DNA from 2 places in the Janthinobacterium sp. 17J80-10 genome. Region 2 is predicted to be linked to the other one. Evidence: predicted binding sites of a transcription regulator. Region 2 holds the regulator's gene; the other holds the start of a gene.
What was found. The regulator NrdR, encoded in region 2, represses ribonucleotide reductase genes. The targets are predictions, from matches to a motif close to CACNANATNTNGTG.
Positions count from the first base shown of each region.

Region 1: the regulator NrdR is predicted to act here: its motif matches at 5,430-5,443, upstream of EKL02_RS04605 (ribonucleoside-diphosphate reductase subunit alpha).

Region 1 covers NZ_CP035311.1:1,016,758-1,028,277, forward strand. Annotated here, with positions in the region: gene ffh (signal recognition particle protein) at 1-190, opposite strand, end outside; gene ccsA (cytochrome c biogenesis protein CcsA) at 333-1,145, shown strand; gene EKL02_RS04585 (PP0621 family protein) at 1,142-1,393, shown strand; gene EKL02_RS04590 (ATP-binding protein) at 1,405-3,168, shown strand; gene EKL02_RS04595 (sigma-54 dependent transcriptional regulator) at 3,191-4,714, shown strand; gene ampD (1,6-anhydro-N-acetylmuramyl-L-alanine amidase AmpD) at 4,701-5,327, shown strand; gene EKL02_RS04605 (ribonucleoside-diphosphate reductase subunit alpha) at 5,669-8,599, shown strand; gene EKL02_RS04610 (ribonucleotide-diphosphate reductase subunit beta) at 8,687-9,856, shown strand; gene EKL02_RS04615 (histone H1-like repetitive region-containing protein) at 10,359-11,039, shown strand; gene EKL02_RS04620 (YggT family protein) at 11,152-11,520, shown strand, end outside.
Region 2 covers NZ_CP035311.1:3,187,806-3,199,325, reverse strand. Annotated here, with positions in the region: gene EKL02_RS14385 (L,D-transpeptidase family protein) at 1-323, shown strand, start outside; gene EKL02_RS14380 (HDOD domain-containing protein) at 331-1,719, shown strand; tRNA gene EKL02_RS14375 (tRNA-Lys) at 1,762-1,837, opposite strand; tRNA gene EKL02_RS14370 (tRNA-Lys) at 1,966-2,041, opposite strand; gene ybgF (tol-pal system protein YbgF) at 2,141-2,899, opposite strand; gene pal (peptidoglycan-associated lipoprotein Pal) at 2,899-3,423, opposite strand; gene tolB (Tol-Pal system beta propeller repeat protein TolB) at 3,454-4,743, opposite strand; gene tolA (cell envelope integrity protein TolA) at 4,747-5,664, opposite strand; gene EKL02_RS14345 (ExbD/TolR family protein) at 5,674-6,114, opposite strand; gene tolQ (protein TolQ) at 6,129-6,830, opposite strand; gene ybgC (tol-pal system-associated acyl-CoA thioesterase) at 6,934-7,359, opposite strand; gene EKL02_RS14330 (SDR family NAD(P)-dependent oxidoreductase) at 7,392-8,153, opposite strand; ZMP/ZTP riboswitch at 8,330-8,435, shown strand; gene glyA (serine hydroxymethyltransferase) at 8,529-9,776, shown strand; gene nrdR (transcriptional regulator NrdR) at 9,867-10,337, shown strand; rRNA gene EKL02_RS14315 (16S ribosomal RNA) at 10,984-11,520, shown strand, end outside.

The DNA of each region.
Region 1 (11,520 bases), 1.8 Mb from region 2:
CTTCCTCGCCCAGGGCTTTTTCCTTGACCTTGGCGATGAATTCGCGCACTGCCGGCAGCGCCACGTCAGCTTCCAGCAAGGCCAGTCGTACCTCGCGCAACATTTCAGCGGTATTGGACTCGGTCAGGCGCGCTTCGCCGCGCATGGTTTTAACGGCTTTGGCAAGGCGTTGGGTCAGATTGTCGAGCATGGATAGGGAGCGAAAATGTAAGTCGGACAATGGGGCAGGCCGGCACTGCTGCTTGCCGGACGCAAGGCTTGACATTCTACCTGATGCGCGCCGCGGCGACGAAGGTGGTGGCCGCAAGCATTACATGGTGTAAACTAAAACGATGCAAACCTCCATTTCACTCTTGGCTGCAACTTTGTATGGTGCCTGTGCCGTGCTGCCGGCTGACAGGCGCCGGGCGATTGCCTTCGGTGTCGCTATTGGCTGGCTACTGCATGGTATTGCTTTGGCAATGGATGTCTTGTCACCATTGGCATTGCGGCTTGGTTTCGCGGTCATGTTGTCGGCGACGTTGTGGATTTCCGTGGCGGTTTATTGGCTGGAGAGCCGAAATTTTCCGCTTGATGGCTTGCGCCCGCTGGTCTTGCCTTGTGCCGCTCTGGCGGTTTTGTTGCCTATTGTATTTCCGGGCACTGTGGTTTCCCTTGAGGGCAAGCCGGCATTGTTTTCCTGGCATGTCGCGATTTCACTGCTGGCCTATAGCACCCTGACGATCGCCGCCTTTCATGCCATTCTGATGGCGCTGCAGGAATCGAAGCTGCACACGCGCTCACCCGCGGCGTTCGGCGGTGGCTGGTTTGCCGCAGCGCTGGATCGCCTGCCCGCCTTGCTGACCATGGAAAAACTGCTGTTTCGCATGATCGGGCTTGGCTTTGCGCTGCTGACGCTGACAGTCTTGTCCGGCGTGGTGTTTTCCGACCAGTTGTTCGGCCAGCCGGTAAAGTGGAACCACAAGACCATTTTCACCATGCTGTCGTGGTTCATGTTTGGCCTGCTGCTGGTCGGGCGGCGCTGGCGCGGCTGGCGCGGCAAGACGGCGCTCAGCTTCACCCTGAGCGGTTTTGCCACCTTGTTGCTGGCCTATGTGGGCAGCCGGTTTGTATTGGAAGTCGTCTTGCACCGGGGACTGGCATGAAGTTGTTGATCTGGCTTGTGATCGTTGCCCTGGTCGTGGCATGGATAATGCGCAGCAAAAAAGCACCGGTGCAAAACGAGGGCGGCATCCGGCAGTCGCAGGACGTCGGCGGCCACCTGAAACCTGAAGCCATGTTGCAATGCGCCCGTTGCGGTACTTATTTCCCCGCCTCCGAAGCCGTCACGCTGGCATCCGGCAGGGTTTTCTGCTCCGAAGAGCACCGCCGTCAGGCTGTTCCCGGTGATTGAGCGGCAACGTCTTGGCTAGCTATCTGCAATCGCACGACCTCAAGCGACTGGTGTGGCCTGCCGGAAATTTCGCTGCATCTTCGAGCGCGTCCGGCGTTTCGCGGGAAGCCTTCTGGCGCTCGCTGCAAACCTTTGCCGTGACCCGTGTAGTGATTTCGCTGGTCTTGCTCATTTATGTCAGTTTCAGCGGCAAGAAGGCATTTCTGGAGCCGGATCGATTTGGCGACCTGGCCGCCGGCCTCGGCTACCTCATGCTGGCGCTGGGGTTTTTTATCCTGGTACTGTATTGGCGGCGCCGTTTCCTGCTGCAACTACTCTCGCAAATCCTTGTCGACATCAGCGTGATTTCCCTGTTGTATGTCAGCGCGGGAGGCGCCAAGAGCGGCTTGGCGATTCTGTATCTGTTTCCGCTGGCGGGGTGTGCCATTCTCGCGCCACTTGTCTGGGCGCTGTTTTTCGTTTCGCTGGTGAGCCTGATATTGCTGGGCGAAAGCGCGTACCAGCTTGCCAGGGACATGCCCGAAGTTTCCATTTCACACGCCGGCCTGTATGGCGCCGCCTTTTTCGCCGCAGCGCTTGTGATTAACCGTCTGGCGGCCAAGCTGATCCGTCAGGAAGCCCTGGCAGCAAGGCGTGGCGAGGATTTGCAATTGCAGCAGGCAATCAATCGCATGGTCATTGCTGACATGGGCGACGGGATTCTGGTGGTGTCGTCGGAAGGCATCATTCTGACCGCCAATCCGGCGGCCGAGCGCATGCTGGGCATGAGTTTCGCGGATGCTGAAATGCGCTTCAAGCTGACGGATATCGCTCCCTTGATGCCAGTGGCCCAGGCATTTTTTGCCTGGTTGCCCCAGTCCGTCACGCCCCGTGCCGAGTCGGGACTGGTGGAAGGGCCAGCGGTATTTGTCATGATCAAGCCGCCGGAAGAAGCGATTTCCTATGCCGGCAGCGCCATGCGCGGTTTGCGGCATGATCTGGCAGCGCATTTGAAATTGCGCTTCGCCAAGGTATATGCCGAAGGCCGCGTCACCGACCGGACCGTGATTTTCTTGCAGGACGTGACGGAAATCGAAAATCAGGCGCAGCAATTGAAACTGGCTTCGATGGGGCGCCTGACCGCGAGCATTGCGCATGAGGTGCGCAATCCGCTATCGTCGATTTCCTACGCCGCCGCTTTGCTCGGCGAGGAACAGACCAATCCTGCACAAGCCAGATTGCTTGCCATCGTCGGCGATAACGTCAAACGGCTTAATTGCATGATCGAAGATATCCTGAAGCTCTCGCGCAAGGCGCAGCCGCAGGCGGCCCCGTTAGCCCTGGAAGATTTTTTTGCTGAAACGCTGTCGGAATTTCGCGAAACCCATGGTTTGGCAGCGGACCTCATGCGCATTGGCAGCATGGCGAATTTACACGTCTGGTTCGATCCCTTGCACCTGCGTGAAGTCGTGTTTAACCTGCTGGCGAATGCCTTGCGTTATGCCAGCGGTAGCCCTGACAGCATTCGCGTGTACGCCATGCCGGATGGCGCGGGAAGGCTGGAGTTGCATGTGCAGGATGATGGTGCGCCGATCACGCCACAGGTCCGGGCCCACCTTTTCGAACCGTTTTACACCACATCGAGCAAGGGCACGGGGCTGGGGCTCTACCTTGCGCGGGAATTGTGCATTAACAACGGCGCCATGCTCGATTACGAATATCACGCCGGCGATGGCGGCGCGGAGCCTGCGGGCGGGCGTTTCGTCATTACGATGGCCATCGCCCATCCGCATTGACTACCTATAACAAGAATCTGATATGAGCGTACCCCGCATACTGGTGATCGACGACGAGCCCGATTTGCGCGAGCTGGTCGAGATAACCTTGCTCAAAATGGGCCTGGATGTGGATAGTGCCGATCGCCTGGCAACCGCGCGCGCGCTGCTCCAGCAGCACGAATATGCGCTGGTGCTGACCGACATGCGGCTGCCGGACGGCATGGGCATTGAGTTGGTGCGGGAAGTGACTGGTGCCTGCCGCAATACCCCGATTGCCGTCATTACCGCTTTCGGCAGTGCCGACAATGCCGTCACCGCCCTGAAAGCCGGCGCTTTTGATTACCTGAGCAAACCGGTCGGGCTGGACCAGTTGCGTTTGCTGGTACAGTCGGCTTTGCGCATCAGTACAGTTGCAGGGGGGGGCGGCAAGGCGCCCGCGGTTGCCGGCGGCGGCATCAGCCTGCGCCTGATGGGGCAATCCTCGCTGATGCAGGATTTGCGTACGCAAATAGCGCGTCTGGCTCGCAGCATGGCACCGATTGCCATCACCGGCGAGTCCGGCAGCGGCAAGGAGCTGGCGGCGCGCGATATCCATGCGCAAAGCGCTCGTGCCGACAAGGCATTCATTGCCGTGAATTGCGGCGCCATACCCGAATCCCTCATGGAGGCGGAATTTTTTGGCTATCGCAAGGGCGCGTTTACCGGAGCGGCCGAGGATCGCGATGGTTTTTTCCAGGCAGCCAATGGCGGTACGCTCCTGCTGGACGAGGTGGCGGACTTGCCCCTGGCAATGCAGGTAAAACTGTTGCGTGCCATTCAGGAGCGGCGCGTGCGCAAGGTCGGCGCGACGGTCGAAGAGCCGGTCGATGTGCGCTTGATCAGTGCGACGCACCAGGATCTGGCGGAGTGCGTTGAAAAAGGCAAGTTTCGCCAGGATTTGTATTACCGTCTGAACGTGATTGAATTGCGCCTGCCATCGCTGCGGGAGCGGCTGGAGGATGTCGGTTTGCTGGCCGAGACGATCCTGGCAAAACTGGCAGGGCCAGGCATGGCCAGGGTGACACTGGCGCCAGCCGCACTCGCAGCGCTGCGCGGCTACTCTTTCCCGGGCAATGTGCGCGAACTGGAAAATATTCTGGAACGCGCCATGGCATTTGCCAATGACGATGTCATCGAAGTGGCCGACCTGGCCTTGAAAGCTGCCGGGATGGTGCCTTCCGGGCTTGCTGCCGCAGCGCCGGCGGCCGCGCCCGAGGTCGCGGAACCGATGCTGCAGTCAGCTGAGTCAACGTTTGCCGGGGACGCTCCTGCCGATACCGTATCGGTACGCTTCCACATGCCGCCAACGCCCGACGTGGCCGAGCCGCTCGGGGCGGCCGTAGCCGAGTTGCCGCCCTTGCCGGCCAGCCTGCCGGATCATCTGGACCAGGTCGAGCGCGAAATCATTTGTCGCGCGCTTGCGCAGACCCGTTTCAATCGTACGCAAGCCGCGGAATTGCTTGGAATTAGCTTTCGCCAGTTGCGTTACCGTATGCAGAGGTTAAGTATTCATGAACCGGAATGAACCGCTCGCGCTGGAGATGGATGCCGACGGCTGGTGCCGCCAGGCGCAGCACCGGCCGTCGCCCAATTTCGATGCGCGGCCCGAACCGACCGATATCGATTTGCTGGTGATTCACAATATCAGCCTGCCTCCGGGGCAGTTCGGTGGTCCTTATATTGCTGATTTGTTCGGCAATTGCCTCGATTGCGATATCCATCCGTATTTCGACCAGTTGCGCAGCTTGCGCGTGTCTTCGCATTTCCTGATACTCCGCGACGGTGGCCTGATACAATTCGTGTCCGCCGACCAGCGGGCCTGGCATGCCGGCGTGTCCTCGTTCGAGGGACGCGAGCGTTGCAACGATTTTTCGATCGGCATTGAGCTGGAAGGCAGTGACTTTGTTCCTTTCGACGATCGCCAATACCACACCCTGGCAGAACTGACTGTTGCATTGCGACGACGCTATGCCTTGCGTGCGGTGACCGGCCATCAGGATATCGCCCCCGGTCGCAAGACCGATCCCGGGCCATATTTCGACTGGACTGCTTATTGCGTCCTTGTCCGGCAACACGAAAAAGCAACGAGCAATTCAATGGGGCTGGCCTTCCCGGCCCTGGATGTCCGTCCCGCCTGATTGTCAACCTCCAGACAGCAAAAAAATTATTTTTTTGAATGTAAAAATATATTGCGCATGGCAATCTCAGGTACTAGAATTAGTTTGGTTCGCAAATCAAACCACTAGATGTAGTGGGAAACCTTTCGAAGAGTAAAAATCCTCACAGCGATCTCCCGGCGAGGCGCATGGTAATTCGGAAGCTGTAACCTCTTCAAGGGCAAGCCTGGCCGGCAGTACAGTGGCCGGGCTGTATAACACAATCAAATCATTATCAATGGGGGGAAGCCTGGCGCTTGCAGGCTTTTCAGAACAATCGTCAGCAGCATTTGGCTGTTGGCAATACAGCATTAGGAGGTCAAGTGCAATCAACCCAAGAAATTTCCATCAAGTCCCCCATCGAACACGGTGCGGTACCTCCGGCCGACAGCGCCCTTGCTCCTGCAGTAGCGACATCGGCTGGCGCAAACGGCCTGGCCGATTATCGTATCCTGCGCCGTAATGGCGCCGTGATGGGCTTTGAGCCGGCCAAGATCTCGATTGCGATGACCAAGGCTTTTCTGGCGGTGAACGGCGGGCAGGGCGCAGCATCGGCACGTGTGCGCGAACTGGTCGAGCAACTCACCGCCAATGTGGTGAATGCCCTGGTGCGCCGCCAGCCGGCCGGCGGCACCTTTCACATAGAAGACGTGCAAGACCAGGTGGAACTGGCGCTGATGCGATCCGGCGAACACGATGTGGCGCGTGCCTACGTGTTGTATCGTGCCAAGCGCATGGAAGAGCGTGCCCAGCAGCAGGCCGCCAAGCCGGCGCAGCAGGTGCCTGAGTTGCATGTGGTCGAAGCTGGCCAGCGCCGTCCGCTGGACTTGGTGAAAGTGCAGGCCATGATTGCTGCAGCGTGCGTTGGTCTGGAAAAGCATGTCGACGCCGATGCCATCTTGAGTGAAACCCTCAAGAACCTGTACGACGGCGTGCCGGTCGAGGAATTGCACAAGTCCGCCATCCTGGCCGCGCGCGCGCTGATGGAAAAGGACCCGGCATACAGCCTGGTCACCGCACGTCTCCTGATGCATACCATCCGCAAGGAAGTGTTTGGCCAGGAAGTGGCGCAAGCCGATGCGCCGGCGCACTATATTGATTATTTCCCGAAATTCATCAAGAAGGGCATCGAAGCCGACCTGCTCGACGCCAAGCTGGCCGAATTCGACCTGGCCAAGCTGGCCCAGGCCCTGAAGCCCGAGCGCGACCTGCAATTCGGCTACCTCGGCCTGCAAACCCTGTACGACCGCTATTTCCTGCATATCAGCGACGTGCGCATCGAAATGCCGCAGGCGTTCTACATGCGCGTGGCGATGGGCCTGGCCCTGAATGAAGCCAACCGCGAAGCGCGTGCCATCGAGTTCTACAACCTGCTGTCGTCGTTCGACTTCATGAGCTCGACGCCGACCCTGTTCAATTCCGGCACCCAGCGCTCGCAGCTGTCTTCCTGCTACCTGACTACGGTGGCCGATGACCTCGAAGGCATCTACGAAGCCATCAAGGAAAACGCCCTGCTGGCCAAGTTCGCCGGCGGCCTGGGCAATGACTGGACCCCGGTGCGCGCGCTCGGCGCCCACATCAAGGGCACCAACGGCAAGTCGCAAGGCGTGGTGCCGTTCCTGAAGGTGGTCAACGACACCGCCGTGGCGGTCAACCAGGGCGGCAAGCGCAAGGGTGCAGTGTGCGCCTACCTGGAAACCTGGCACATGGATATCGAGGAATTCCTCGACCTGCGCAAGAACACCGGCGACGACCGCCGCCGCACCCACGACATGAACACCGCCAACTGGATTCCCGACATGTTCATGAAGCGCGTCATGGAAAAAGGCGAATGGACGTTGTTCTCGCCCTCCGACGTGCCCGACCTGCACGACAAGTTCGGCAAGGCTTTTGAAGAAGCCTACCTCGGCTATGAAGCCAAGGCTGCGCGCGGCGAGCTCAAGCTGTTCAAGAAGCTGCCGGCGATGGACCTGTGGCGCAAGATGCTGTCGATGCTGTTCGAAACCGGCCATCCCTGGATCACCTTCAAGGATCCGTGCAACATCCGTTCGCCGCAGCAACACGTGGGCGTCGTCCACAGCTCCAACCTGTGCACCGAGATCACGCTCAACACCAACGAGTCGGAAATCGCCGTGTGCAACCTCGGTTCGGTGAACCTGCCGGCCCACATGAAGGATGGCAAGCTGGACCTGGTCAAGCTGCAAAAAACCGTCCAGACCGCCATGCGCATGCTGGATAACGTCATCGACATTAACTACTATGCCGTCAAGAAGGCGCGTGACTCCAACCTGCGTCACCGTCCGGTCGGCCTGGGCATCATGGGTTTCCAGGATTGCCTGCACATGATGCGCGTACCGTATGCCTCGCAAGACGCCGTCGCATTTGCCGACAGCTCGATGGAAGCGGTGTGCTACTACGCTTACTGGGCATCGACCGAGCTGGCCGAGGAGCGCGGCCGCTACAGTTCCTACCAGGGCTCGCTGTGGGACCGCGGCATCCTGCCGCAGGATTCCCTGAAGCTGCTGGCCGAGGAACGCGGCGGTTACCTGGAAGTCGATACGGCCGAAAGCATGGACTGGGCGGCATTGCGCTCGCGCATCAAGCAGCACGGCATGCGCAACTCCAACTGCGTGGCGATTGCGCCGACGGCGACGATTTCCAACATCATCGGCGTATCGGCCTGCATCGAGCCGACCTACCAGAACCTGTATGTGAAGTCGAACCTGTCGGGTGAATTTACGGAAATCAACGAGTTCCTGGTGCGCGACCTGAAGGCGCGCGGCCTGTGGGATGAAGTCATGATCGCCGACCTCAAGTACTTCGACGGCACTCTCGCCAAGATCGACCGCATTCCCCAGGACTTGCGCGAGATTTACGCCACCGCCTTCGAAGTCGAGCCGAAATGGCTGGTCGAGGCTGCCTCGCGCCGCCAGAAATGGATCGACCAGGCGCAGTCGCTGAACATCTACATGGCTGGCGCCTCCGGCAAGAAGCTCGACGAGACTTACAAGCTGGCATGGCTGCGCGGTCTGAAGACGACCTACTACCTGCGTACCATGGCTGCGACCCACACCGAGAAATCGACTTCGCGCACCGGCGCCCTGAATGCCGTGTCGGCTGATGGCAGTGCCAGCGGTGGTGCGGCGGCAGGCGGTTTCGCGGCCGGACCGATTGCGGCGGAAGACCTGGCCGGCCCCGTCTGCACCATGCGTCCGGGCGACGCTGGCTTCGAAGAGTGTGAGGCTTGTCAATAAGCTGTTTTGACCGTGCGCGATCATGATCCCGGTCTGATCGCGCCGCCGATAAACCGGACGACTTCAAGATTAGATACAAGGATAACTATGTTAAGTTGGGACGAAGAAAGCACCACCTCGGTGCAGCCGGCACTGCAGCCGGTAACCTCCAGCCAGCCGCAGGCCGGCGCATCGCTGCAGGACGTGGCCCTGAATCCGGCGCTGGTGGCGCGCCCGGATGCCATCGAGGGCGGCACCGAGCGGCGCGTCAATGCTGCCGACAAGCGCATCATCAATGGCCAGACCGATGTCAACCAGCTGGTGCCGTTCAAGTACAAGTGGGCCTGGGACAAGTACCTGGCCGGTTGCGCCAACCACTGGATGCCGCAGGAAATCAACATGCAGCGCGACATCGAGCTGTGGAAGAACCCGAACGGCCTCTCCGAGGACGAGCGCCGCCTGGTCAAGCGCAACCTCGGCTTTTTCGTCACCGCCGACTCGCTGGCCGCCAACAACATCGTGCTGGGCACCTACCGCCACATCACGGCGCCGGAATGCCGCCAGTACCTGCTGCGCCAGGCGTTCGAAGAAGCGATCCACACCCACGCGTATCAGTACATCGTCGAGTCGCTCGGCCTGGACGAAGGCGAAATCTTCAACGCCTACCATGAGGTCGAATCGATCCGCGACAAGGACGAGTTCCTGATCCCGTTCATCGATATCCTGACCAATCCGGAATTCAAGACCGGCACCACCGAAACCGACCAGCAACTGCTGCGCTCGCTGATCGTGTTTGCCTGCCTGATGGAAGGCCTGTTCTTCTATGTCGGCTTCACGCAGATCCTTGCGCTGGGCCGCCAGAACAAGATGATGGGCGCCGCCGAGCAGTACCAGTACATCCTGCGCGACGAATCGATGCACTGCAATTTCGGGATCGATTTGATCAACACGATCAAGATGGAGAACCCGCATCTGTGGACACCGGAATTCCGCGAAGAGATCAAATCGTTGTTTTTACGCGCGGTGGAGTTGGAATATCGTTACGCAGAGGATACAATGCCGCGTGGTGTGCTCGGTTTGAATGCTGCGATGTTCAAGGGTTATCTGCGATTCATCGCTAATCGCCGCGCACAGCAAATCGGTCTTGAAGCGCTGTTCCCGCAGGAAGAGAATCCCTTCCCCTGGATGAGCGAGATGATCGATTTGAAGAAAGAGCGAAACTTTTTCGAGACACGTGTAATCGAATATCAAACCGGTGGCGCCCTTAGCTGGGAATGATCGCTTCGATAGCGTGTGACGGAACAAGGCACAAGCGGAGAGAATGCAGGGCGGTCGCAAGAGGGCCGCATAACTAGAAAGAAGCATTACCCGAATTAATGAACAGTCGAAGACCGAATCGATCTTACCTGTCGATACCGCTTTTCCCGATTTTATCGGGCAAGGCGGTTTTTTCTTTGAAAAATCGATTGAGTGTTCTGAAGTGGGATTCCAGCGCTGGCATGTTGCCGGCGTTTTTTTAAGACCGGAGCAGCCAGGCTGCTCGCCGTGCCTTGCCTGGCATGGCCTCCCGGGGCGCATGAGAGCGCCTGGACAGAGCCGGTCGAAGATGGCTGAAGTGCTGCATAAATGAGGGGATGCAGCAGTTCAGCTGGTGCCGAATTCATTAGCGCAAGCAGAAGCTTGCTTGTGCCGATGAATAATCCGCATGAGGGATCGCGATGCCTGATGCGGGTTTCAAACCTAGTAGTTTGATTTTTTCCATCACGTGAAGGAGAAACAAATGGCAACAGCCGCTAAAAAACCCGCAGCGAAGAAACCCGCTGCAAAGAAAGCCGCCGCTAAACCGGTAGCCAAGAAAGCCGCAGCACCGAAGAAAGCTGCAGCCGCCAAGAAGCCGGTAGCAAAGAAAGCCGCAGCACCGAAGAAAGCTGCAGCTGCCAAGAAGCCGGTAGCCAAGAAAGCCGCAGCACCGAAGAAGGCAGTCGCCGCCAAGAAGCCGGTAGCGAAGAAAGCCGCAGCACCGAAGAAGGCAGTCGCCGCCAAGAAGCCGGTAGCCAAGAAAGCCGCAGCGCCGAAGAAGGCAGTCGCTGCCAAGAAGCCGGTAGCCAAGAAAGCCGCAGCGCCGAAGAAAGCTGCAGCTGCCAAGAAGCCGGTAGCGAAGAAAGCCGCAGCCCCGAAGAAGGCAGTCGCCGCCAAGAAGCCGGCAGCGAAGAAAGCCGCAGCACCGAAGAAAGCTGCAGCCGCCAAGAAGCCGGTAGCCAAGAAAGCCGCAGCACCGAAGAAAGCTGCAGCCGCCAAGAAGCCGGTAGCGAAGAAAGCCGCAGCACCGAAGAAAGCTGCAGCACCGAAGAAAGCTGCAGCGCCAAAGAAGGCAGCAGCGCCAAAGAAGGCAGCGCCAGCAGTCAAGACCGTGCTGAATCCGGCAGCGGCCTGGCCGTTTCCGACCGGCAGCCGTCCATAATCCAGGCAAGGCTTGGAAGCCCGGTTAAGTTCGGGCACAATCCCGCTGTATGGCTTCGTGCCGTGCAGCGGGTTTTTTTATTCAAGGCGCATTTTATCAAGGAGAAGCTTCCGTGCTCCAGAGCATAGTCACGTTGATTGTCGATACCGTTGCCGGATTGCTTGCGGTTGTTTTGCTGTTGCGCTTCTGGATGCAGGTCGTGCGCGTACGCCCGCCCATGTCGGTCGCGCACTTTACCTTTCAATTATCCGACTGGATGGTAAAACCCTTGCGCCGGGTCGTGCCTGGCGTCGGCGGATACGACTGGGCCAGTTTGCTTGGTGCGCTGCTGGTTGCGCTCCTGTCGGTCGTTGTTACCGCCGGCCTGTTTTTTTCGCTGCCGGTGCAATTGATCCTGTTGCTGGCATTGCTGCGATTCATCCAGTGGATCTTTTACGGATTCATGGGCCTGATCATCGTTGAGGTAATCTTCAGCTGGATC
Region 2 (11,520 bases):
TGGTGGCTGAATGGCGCCGCGATGTCGAAAGCCGCGATGCAACACGCGTCATGGCCAATTATTCGCGCAAATACAAGTCGGAACGTGGCGAAAACCTGCAAACCCTGGCCGGCAAGTACCAAAAAATTCTCAAAGGCGTGAATAACATTTCAATGGAAATCACGGATGCCACCTTCTTCCTGTATCCGGGCCGGGATGACTTGATAGTCAGTACTTTTACGCAGGAAGCGGTGATTGGCAAGAGCCGCAATTCCGTACGCAAGCGCCAGTACTGGTCCAAAGAGGGCGGGAACTGGAAAATTATCTCGGAAAATAACCTGTAGCAGTGCCGTGCCCTGCCTGCTGAATGCCCACGGCTGCCACTGGCAGCCGTTTTTATTTTTTCTTTCCTTTAGGCATAATCAAGACTATTCTAAGAACAGGTTCTACTATATTCGGGGCATTATGACGATTCAGGTGAGCACCAGTAGTGCGGGAGACAAGCCTGACGTGCCTGGTTTTTTCATGGCGCGCCAGCCGATACTGGATCGTTCCCAGGATGCCTTTGCCTTCGAACTTTCATTTTTACCGGCCGACTTGCATCCGGATGTCGACGGCAGCGATCAGCTGACGGCCGATATCCTGGCCCATTTTGTCGATCTCGACATGCAACGGGTGGTGGGGGAATTGCGCGGACTTGTGCACATCGGCGTCCGGGTGCTGATGAGCGAATTGCTTGAGCATATTCCGCGCACCCGATTCGTCTTCTGCCTCGACCACAGCGTAGTCGCAACTGAACCCGTCCTGCAGCGGCTCGCGGAACTGGTTGCGCACGGATTTACGTTTGCGCTGGAGGAGGCGAAGACGGATGCCGACATGATGCGGCAACTGCTTCCGCTAGTCGAGGTCATCAAGTTCGATCTGCGCGAGCGCTCCCTGGATCAGTTGGTGCAGTTAACCTCACAGGCCTGTTTCAGTGACAAGCGGCTGTTGATTGCGAACGTGGATACGCTTGCGCAGTTCGATGCTTGTTTGGCGCTTGGATTCAATAGCTTCCAGGGATATTACTTTGCTCGCCCGGTAATCGATCCGGACCGCTTGCTGGCGCCGTCGCAACTGGCAATCATCGATATCATCGCCATGATTTCAAGCGATGCCGACAGTGCCCAGATAGAAGACAGCATCAAACGCGACATCGCCCTGGGCTTGAATCTGCTGCGGCTGGTGAATACCGCGGCAGTAGGCGCACACCGCATCGATTCGCTGCGCCAGGCGCTGATGGTGCTGGGGCGAAAGCAGCTCGGCAGCTGGTTGCAGATCATGCTGTATGCCGAGGCCAGGGATAATACGCCCAACGTCAAACCCTTGCTTTTGCTTGCAACCGCACGTGGCAAATTGCTGGAATTGATAGCGCAGCGGCACCGTCCGGGAAATCGCGGCATTGCCGATGCTGCATTCACAGTTGGCATCATGTCGCTGATGGATACGTTGTTTTGCATGCCCATGACAGAAATTCTTCGGCAAATTGCCGTGGTCGAAGAGGTCAGGGACGCGTTGCTTGAGCGCGGAGGATATTTTGGTGACCTGCTTGCCTTAAGCGAGGCGCTGGAGCGGCGGGACGATGCCAGTGTACTGTTGCCGATGCTCGGCAAATTCCACCTGTGTAGCGCCGATCTGTTCGTGCTGCAGGCGAGCGCTTACGAGTGGAGCAATAACATCGCGCGCGCCATGCGCACGTGAGCACAAAAAAAGGGCCCAGATGTCATCTGGGCCCTTTGAATTTGGTGGGCTGTGAGTGGCTCGAACACTCGACCTACGGATTAAGAGTCCGCTGCTCTACCAACTGAGCTAACAACCCGAAGCGCAAAACTTTACTATATTTCAATTACTTCCCGGATCAAAGCGCCATGGGCACTTCAATTCCGGTAATTTCTTGATCTTGCAAGAAATGGAAAGGGTCCGCATCGTCGCGAACCCTTTGTTTTTTGGTAGGCCGTGCGGGATTCGAACCTGCGACCAACGGATTAAAAGTCCGCTGCTCTACCAGCTGAGCTAACGACCCGAAAGAAAGCTATTATAAATACCAGACCAATACCTGTCAATGCACCAAAGTTGCCGGTCACTAAAAATCTGAATTTCCAATGACCGGCATGCTGCCCGGTTACTTCAAGGCCGCCAGGCGCTCCTTGGCGGTTTTTGCTGCAGGCGCATCAGGATACTTCGCCAGCAGGCTTTCCAGGGTTTTCCTGGTGGCGGTGCGGTCCTTCATCTCCAGCTGACAGGTTGCGATGTTCAGCAAGGCATCAGGTGCCTTGGCATGGTCAGGAAAGTTCTTGACCACTGCCTGCTGTGCGGTAATGGCATTGCGGCAGTCATGCTGGGCGTAGTAGCTGTTGCCCAACATGTACTGTGCATTGGGCGCATATCCGGATTGCGGATAGCGCCGCGTAAAGTCAGCCAAAGCCACGGCTGCAGCCTTGTAGTCCCCCCCATTGAACGAAGCCAGTGCGGCATCATAGGATTTTTGCTCGGCGGGATCGACACTGATTTCCCTGCCATCGACGCTTACGCGTTGCGGTTCCAGCTTGCGCAGGCGGGTATCGAGGTCCACATAAAAATCCTTCTGACGCTGCTGGGCATTGGCCAGTTCATTGCTCAGCACTTCCAGCTGGCCGCGCAACTTCGCTATTTCCTGGCGCAATTGTTCATTCTGGTTAGCCAGATCAAGCACGCTTCGCTGGCTAGCCTTGCCTTCCAGTTGCGTGGCATTCTCTTTCTGGAACGCATCGAACTTGCCGCGCAATTCCAGGATGGCCTTGCGCGCCTCGTCGTCACCAAACAGCGCATGCGCCGGCAACGGGGCCAGTGAAGCCATGGCCAGGCATGCCGCAGCCAGAGCGGGGGAGACTAGCTTCTTCATTATTGGTAGGCCAGGTCGGCGCGGCGGTTTTCAGCCCAGGAAGCTTCGTCGCTGCCCGTTGCCTTCGGCTTTTCCTTACCAAACGAGACGGCTTCCATTTGTGCATCGGACACGCCCAGCAGGGACAGCGACTTGCGCACGGCTTCGGCACGCTTCTGGCCCAGTGCCAGGTTGTACTCACGGCCGCCGCGTTCATCGGTATTGCCCTGGATGACGACCTTGCGGCCCTTGTTGGCGACCAGGTACTTGGCATGCGCTTCGACGACAGGTTGCGCTTCGGCCTTCAGAACGTAGCTGTCCAGATCAAAATAGAAGCTGCGCTGTGCCAGTACACCCTTGGCATCATTCAGCGGATCGGTCGACTGGGTATTCACGGTGCCGACGGTGCGGCTGCCATCGGTGCCCTGGGTGGTCTTGCCAGTGCGGTCCTCGATCGGCGCCTTGTCGTTCAGCGGGGTGGACGAGCAGGCGGCAAGTGCCAGTGCGCTGCAGAGGATGAGGGCGGAAGATGAAAGTTTTTGCATAAGGAACTCCTTGTGATGCAGGTTGATTAATTATTTCATGAACGGGCCCCAGGTCGGCTCACGGATGTCGCCTGCCTGGGTGCTCAAACGGTAACGGGTGCGGCCATCGACCGACACGACTTCCAGCGAGCCGCGGCGGCCGGTTTCGGTCGCGTACATGATGTATTTGCCGTTCGGCGAGAAGCTGGGGGATTCATCCCGCGCCGATTCCGACAGGCGCAGTTCCTGGCTATTGGCCAAGTCCAGCGAATAAAGCTGGAAGCGGCCGTCGCGGCGCGAAATATAAGCAAGCGTGCGGCCGTCCGGAGAGATGCGCGGGCTGATGTTGTAGCTACCCTGGAAGGTCACGCGCTGGGCATCGCCGCCATTGGCGGACATGCGGTAGATTTGCGGCCCGCCGCTGCGGTCGCTGGTGAAATAGATGCTCTGGCCATCCGCCGAGAATTGTGGCTCGGTATCGATGCCATTGGTATTGGTAAGGCGGCGCAAGCCGCTGCCATCCGCATTCACCAGGTACACCTGGGTCAGTCCATCGCGCGCCAGGGCTATTGCCAGCTTGCTGCCGTCCGGCGACCAGGCCGGTGCAGAGTTGCTACCCTTGAAGTTGGCGACCGCAGTGCGCTCGCGGCTTACCAGGTCTTGCACGTACACCACCGGCTTCTTTTTCTCGAACGAGACATAGGCGACCCTGGTGCCATCCGGGGACCACGCTGGCGAAATGATCGGCTCATTGGAGCGCAGCGCAACATGCACGCCCTCGCCATCGGCGTCGGCCACTTCAAGCCGGTATTCGCTGCCAGCCTTCGTCACATAGGCGACACGGGTAGAGAACGCGCCGCGCACGCCCAGAAGTTTTTCGTAAATGTCGTCGGCGATCTTGTGCGCTGCCAGCCGGGTGAATTGCGGCTGGACTGCCATCGCCAGGCCCGACAGCTGGGAGCCGGCAAGCGTGTCGAGCAACTTGTAGCGCACATCGAAGCGGCCATCTGCCAGGCGCTGGACGCTGCCGACGACCAGGGCATTGGCGCCGCGTGATTTCCAGTCGGCGAATTTGACGGGCGTCGTTTCCGAGATCGCTACGCCCGTATCGATGATCTTGAAATAACCGCTGCGCGCCAGGTCGGCCTTGATGATCGCGCTGGCTTGTTGCGGCGCTACGCCTTCGTCGGCAAAGGCGGCAATCGCAATCGGGATCTGGTTGGCGCCAACGCCGGAAATTTCAATGCGCAACTGGGCTTGCGCGGTGACCGCGGCGAACAGTCCCAGCAATGCGAGGAATCGCAGAAAATAATCAAAGCTAACGCTGGGTTTTTTTATCATGGCTTACTGTTCTTTCGGTTTGTGGATCACGGGGAAAGCCGCAGGCACGCTGCCGGACTTGTCAGCGGGGAAGGGCGCAGACAATTCAATTGCCCGCCGCACTGCCTCGTCAAATGCCGGGATTCCCGACGATTTTACCTTGCGCGGCGCACCGCGCAGCGAGCCATCCGGGAAAAGCTGCACATCATATTCCACCGCCGGGTTGCCCTGCAGGTCAGGCGGGACAGGATACTGCGTATTCGACTTGATCTTGGCGGCGATCTTGGCCGCATAGCTTGGGTCGCCGCGCATGCCCTGCGACTTGGCCGCCGTGCCGGTACCGCCGCTGCCGGCGACGGCCCCAGCGGCGTCGGTCATGCGCTTCAAATCGTCTTCACGCATTTTTGCCAACAGTTTTGCATCTTGCTCGTTGCGCAGCCGTTTCTTATCCGCCTCGGCTTTTTCTTTCTTTACAAGGGCTTCCGCCTTTTGCTTTTCAAGGAGTGCTTTCTCCTTTTCCAGGGCAAGCTGCTTTTCTTTTTTCGCCAGTTCCTTCTTGTCTTTCTCTGCCTGCGCCTTTTCTTCTTTCAGGCGCGCAAGTCGCTCTTCTTCTTCCCGCTTGGCCTTTTCTTTTTTCTTGCGCTCCTGCTCGAGGGCGATGTCGGGCTTCTCCTCGGAGGCCTTTACTTCCGGTTTCGGCTGAGGTTTCGGTTCGGGCTGGCGAACTGGTTCAGGTTCGGGCGGCGGCGCAACCTGCCGGGGCGCGGCTTCCTTTGCCTGCATGTCCCACACCTCGGCTTCCACAGCCACAGGCGTTTCACTTTGCCAGCGGATCCCGATCCACAGGAAGGCGATCAACGCCGCATGGACTGCCGCCGCCAGCGCGATGGCGCGCCAGCGGCCTGGTTCCTGGGGCGGGGAGTATGGGGTCGTGTCAGCCATCTTGCGCAGTTACCGGGTTGCCAGTCCAACCCTGGAAATGCCGATTTTTTTTGCTTCCGACAGCACCTGGATGACTTCGTCGTACTTGATTTCCTTGTCGGCCGCGATCATGAGCGGCATGTCCGGATTGGCAGCATGCAGGTCGCGCAGGCTGGCCACCAGTTCGGGGCGGCTGGCCGTAGTGATGCTTTGCGCACTGGCCTTGCCGCCGCTGATTTTCACGGCGGCCGTGGCATCCGGCTTCAGCGAAACCTGGATGTATTCCGAAGGTGGCTGGGCCGACTTGCCTGCACTGGGCAGGTTGATCACGCTTGGGTCGGTCATGGGCGCCGTCACCATGAAAATCACCAGCAAGACCAGCATCACGTCAATGTAGGGCACCACATTGATCTCGGCCTTGAACTTGCGGCTGCGGCCGCCACGCAGCGAACCTGAAAACGAGGAAGCCATTGATTCTTTCCTCCTTAGCGGACTTGCCGTTGCAGGATATTGGAAAACTCTTCGACAAAGCTTTCGAAACGGATCGCCAGTCGGTCGATATCATGGGAATAGCGGTTGTAAGCTACCACCGCCGGAATCGCCGCGAACAAGCCGATTGCGGTGGCGATCAGGGCTTCGGCGATGCCTGGCGCAACGGAGGCCAGGGTTGCCTGCTGCACGTTGGCCAGTCCGCGGAAGGAGTTCATGATGCCCCAGACCGTGCCGAACAAGCCGACATAGGGTGACACGGAGCCGACGGATGCAAGGAATGCCAGGTGCGATTCAAGCGCATCCATCTCGCGCTGATAGGCCGCCCGCATGGCACGCCGGGCGCCATCGACCAAGGCATTGGCATCGACCGCACCTTTGCCGGCCGCCGTTGCCTTGGCCTTGTTGAATTCGCTCATGCCGGCTTCGAAAATGCGCTCGAGTGCGCCGGTCTGGCCGGTATTCCTGCGGCGGTTCGACACGGCATCTTCATACAGCGTAGTGAGGTTGCCGCCCGCCCAGAAATTACGTTCAAATTCTTCCGTCTGTGATTTGGCATTGCGGATGGCAAAGAGCTTACGGAAAATATATGTCCAGCTCATCAGCGAAACAGCCGCCAGTAGCAGCATGACAAGCTGGACCAGCACTGAAGCATTGGTAATCAGGGAGACAAAGGAAAGGTCTTGTGCAACTGTCATTTGAGCGCTATGGCAGGAAGGATAAGTTCGGTTGAAAGCGTAACTGGCAAGCGCCTTGCGATGGCAAACAGAAAAGGCGCTTGCTAATTACAGCAAGCAAAATTTAGTTAATACAATTAATTTTCAGGCGGATGTCGTCGGGGATCGCACGCGGACGAAATTCTTCTTTGTTTACACAAACCAGGGTTACTGTGCCTTCCGCAAGAAGGAAGGGCTCACCTTCGTTGACGCGCCACGCTTCTTGCCGGACTTGCATGGATGCTCCGCCCACGCGTTCGACCACAACAACGAGTTTCAGTTCGTCATCAAGTTTCGCGGGCGCATGATATTCAACTGAAGTTTTTTTAACGACAAACAATACGCCCAATGTGTCGGCCAGGACATGCTGGCTGAAACCTGCATGGCGTAACCACTCGGTGCGGGCACGCTCAAAGAATTTCAAATAATTTGCATAAAATACAATGCCGCCGGCATCGGTATCTTCATAGTAAACGCGAATTGTCCAGCTAAAATCTTTTTCGGAGCTCATGCTTGTTCGGTAAGGAGGCGGAATCGCGGTTTTTATAATTGGCTTGCTTGATCGCGCTTGATGGCAAATGGCGAAAAGCCCTGACATGTCGGCATCATTTCGATATGGTTGATATTCACATGCGCAGGCAGGGTGGCTACCCAAAAAGCGGTCTCTGCCACATCCGCTGCAGTAAGCGGCGTGGTGCCTTCATAGACTTTTGCCGCCGCAGAATCATCGCCGCGGAAACGCACATTCGAAAACTCGGTGCCGCCGGAAAGGCCAGGTGCAATATTGGTGGCGCGTACGCCTGTACCTGCCAGGTCCGCCCGCAGATTGCGCGTGAATTGATCGACAAATGCCTTGGTCGCGCCATAGACATTGCCGCCCGGGTAAGGGTAGGTACCGGCAATCGAACCAATATTAATGATGGTGCTGCTGCCACGCGCCACCAACTCCGGCAGCAGCAGGCGCGTCATGGTCACAAGACCCTTGCAATTGGTCTCGATCATGGTTTCCCACTCTTCGAGCGAAGCCTGGTGCGCGGGTTCGACACCCAGGGCGAGTCCGGCATTGTTGATGAGGACATCGATAGGACGCCATTCGGCCGGCAATGCTGCCAGCATTTCGCTGATCGCCGCCTTGCTGGTGACGTCCAGAACAACCGGCAAGACATTCGCGCCGAGTTCCGCTGCCAGCGTGTCCAGGCGGTCACGACGACGCCCTGTGGCAATCACCTTGTGGCCATGTCGGACAAACTTGCGTGCCATTTCCTCGCCAAAACCGGAAGTCGCACCTGTAACAAAGACGATCATCACTATCCTCTTGAATAACTGTTTATTATAGGCAAAATTGCCGCCCGACGCTTGCGCCGCGCCGATTTGCCGCACGTTATTAACCAGGTATCTGCAGCGGATCGCAAGGGCGTTGGCAACCCTCGACCGTGGAATTCTTGCTCAAATCAAGGGCATATCATACAATTTATGACCATTTCGTCTCACGTGACTGGCGAAAAACCGGAATCCGCATTCCGGTGACAAGGTGGGGCTCCACCGGGGAACGTGAGATTTCTTCCGCCGTTCGCCTGGGCAGCCCAAATGGAAAGCACGACTGAGGCTGCCTGTCATTATCCTGTTGGCCCTCATTCGATTTAGCCCAGGCACTTTGAATTCAATAATTGGAGTAATTTCATGTTCGCAAAAGACCATACCATTGCCAAGGTCGATCCGGAACTCTGGTCGGCCATCCAGCAGGAAAACACTCGCCAGCAAGATCACATCGAGCTGATCGCCTCGGAAAACTATACATCGCCTGCGGTGATGGAGGCCCAGGGTTCGCAGCTGACCAATAAATATGCCGAAGGCTATCCGGGCAAGCGCTATTACGGCGGCTGCGAGTACGTCGACATCGCCGAAACCCTGGCGATCAACCGCCTGAAGGAATTGTTTGGCGCTGAAGCCGCCAACGTGCAGCCAAATTCTGGCTCGCAAGCCAACCAAGGCGTCTTCTTTGCCATGCTTAAGCCCGGCGACACCATCATGGGCATGTCGCTGGCCGAAGGCGGCCACCTGACCCACGGCATGGCGCTGAACATGTCCGGCAAATGGTTCAATGTCGTTTCCTATGGCTTGAATGAAAAAGAGGAAATCGACTACGACGCCATGGAGCGCCTGGCGCGCGAGAAAAAGCCCAAGCTGATCATTGCTGGTGCCTCGGCCTATTCACTGCGCATCGATTTCGAGCGTTTTGCCAAGGTCGCCAAGGAAGTCGGCGCCTATTTCATGGTCGATATGGCGCATTACGCCGGCCTAATTGCCGCTGGCGTCTATCCGAACCCGGTGCCCTTCGCCGATTTCGTAACCTCCACCACCCACAAATCCCTGCGTGGCCCGCGCGGCGGCGTCATCCTGATGAAGGCCGAGCACGAAAAAGCCATCAATTCGGCGATTTTCCCGGGTATCCAAGGAGGGCCGCTGATGCACGTTATCGCCGGCAAGGCAGTGGCGTTCAAGGAAGCGCTGTCGCCGGAATTCAAGGCGTACCAGCAGCAAGTGGTGAAAAATGCCGATGCCCTGGCCAAGGCCCTGATCGAACGCGGCCTGCGCATTGTCTCCGGCCGCACCGAGTCCCACGTCATGCTGGTCGACCTGCGTGCGAAGGGGCTGACCGGCAAGGAGGCTGAAGCGATCCTGGGAGCGGCGCACATCACCTGCAACAAGAACGGCATCCCGAATGACCCGCAGAAGCCATTTGTGACTTCCGGCATTCGCCTGGGCAGTCCGGCAATGACGACCCGTGGTTTTACCGAAGCCGAAGCAACCAAGGTCGGCCACCTAATCGCCGACGTGCTCGACAACCCGCATGATGCGGCGACGATCGATCGCGTGAAAGCCGAAGTCAAGAAACTGACTGACGCTTTCCCGGTTTACGCAAAATAACCCGCGCCATGCGCCTTCGCATCCTCTGTGGGGCGAAGGCGCAAGCAAGGCGGTTTCTCAATGTGAAATGATTAGAACAAGAATCACGCGATGAAATGCCCCTTTTGCCAGCACGAAGATACACAGGTCCTTGATACGCGGGTGTCGGAGGAGGGCGATTCGATTCGCCGTCGCCGCCGTTGCGTTCACTGCGACAAACGATTTACCACGTACGAACGTATTGAACTGGCGATGCCGGTGATCGTCAAGAAAAACGGTAGCCGTACCGAGTTTGACCCAGCGAAATTGCGCGCCAGTTTCATGCTTGCATTGCGCAAGCGTCCGGTTTCCGCCGAAGCCGTCGACGCGGCGATTCACCGGATTGAAGAGAAGTTGCGATCCACCGGCGAGCGTGAAGTCATGTCCGGCCATATTGGTGAATTGGTCATGCGTGAGCTTCGGCGCATGGACAAGATCGCTTATATCCGTTTTGCCTCCGTGTACAAAAGCTTCGAAGATATCGCGGAATTTCAGGATGCAATCGCAGAGGTGGGGCAGGAGCGCAAGCCGGCCGCCAAATAGCAGGATGTTCAATTGGACGCCGCAAAAGAATTTCATTAAAAAGTCGTTGAAAGAGGTAGACGATTCTCGCGGCAGCCCCCATAATGCTGCTTCTTCGTTGCAACGATCTCTCGAAAGAGGGTTGAAACAGCGAAGAAGAAGAGAAGTTTGATTGCGGAAGTTCGTCAGTTGTAGCGTCCTCCCTGGCAGCAAATCCCCTCGACAGTAATCGACCTGTGCCTCTGGCTGGGTTTATTATTTTTCTGGCATTTATGCCGGAGCGAGCGGTTTGATGACTGGTCCTTGTCCGGCAAGTCTGGATGGGGCAAGGCAGGATGGTTTTGAAGGGTGTAAAAATTCTTCAAAAACGCAGTTGACGAAAAGATTGAAACGCTTCATAATCTCGCCTCTCTGCTGCTGACGAACACAACGATTCGCAGCGACGCTGATAACACGGCGGAGCAGAACAAGTTCTTTAAAAATTAACAGCCGATAAGTGTGGGCGCTTGATGGAGTGCACTGCCGGGTTCGCCTGGCAGATGACTTAAAAAATATCAAGTGCTCACAAGTAAAGAAAATAGGTAAGTTCGCAAGAACTTAATCTGTCAGTATTTTGAGTGAGCGACGATCCTTCGGGATCTGCCAGAAATGGCAAGTAACAGAGATTAAACTGAAGAGTTTGATCCTGGCTCAGATTGAACGCTGGCGGCATGCCTTACACATGCAAGTCGAACGGCAGCACGGGGGCAACCCTGGTGGCGAGTGGCGAACGGGTGAGTAATATATCGGAACGTGCCCTGGAGTGGGGGATAACGTAGCGAAAGTTACGCTAATACCGCATACGATCTAAGGATGAAAGTGGGGGATCGCAAGACCTCATGCTCGTGGAGCGGCCGATATCTGATTAGCTAGTTGGTAGGGTAAAAGCCTACCAAGGCGACGATCAGTAGCTGGTCTGAGAGGACGACCAGCCACACTGGAACTGAGACACGGTCCAGACTCCTACGGGAGGCAGCAGTGGGGAATTTTGGACAATGGGCGCAAGCCTGATCCAGCAATGCCGCGTGAGTGAAGAAGGCCTTCGGGTTGTAAAGCTCTTTTGTCAGGGAAGAAACGGTGCGGGCTAATATCCTGTGCTAATGACGGTACCTGAAGAATAAGCACCGGCTAACTACGTGCCAGCAGCCGCGGTAATACGTAGGGT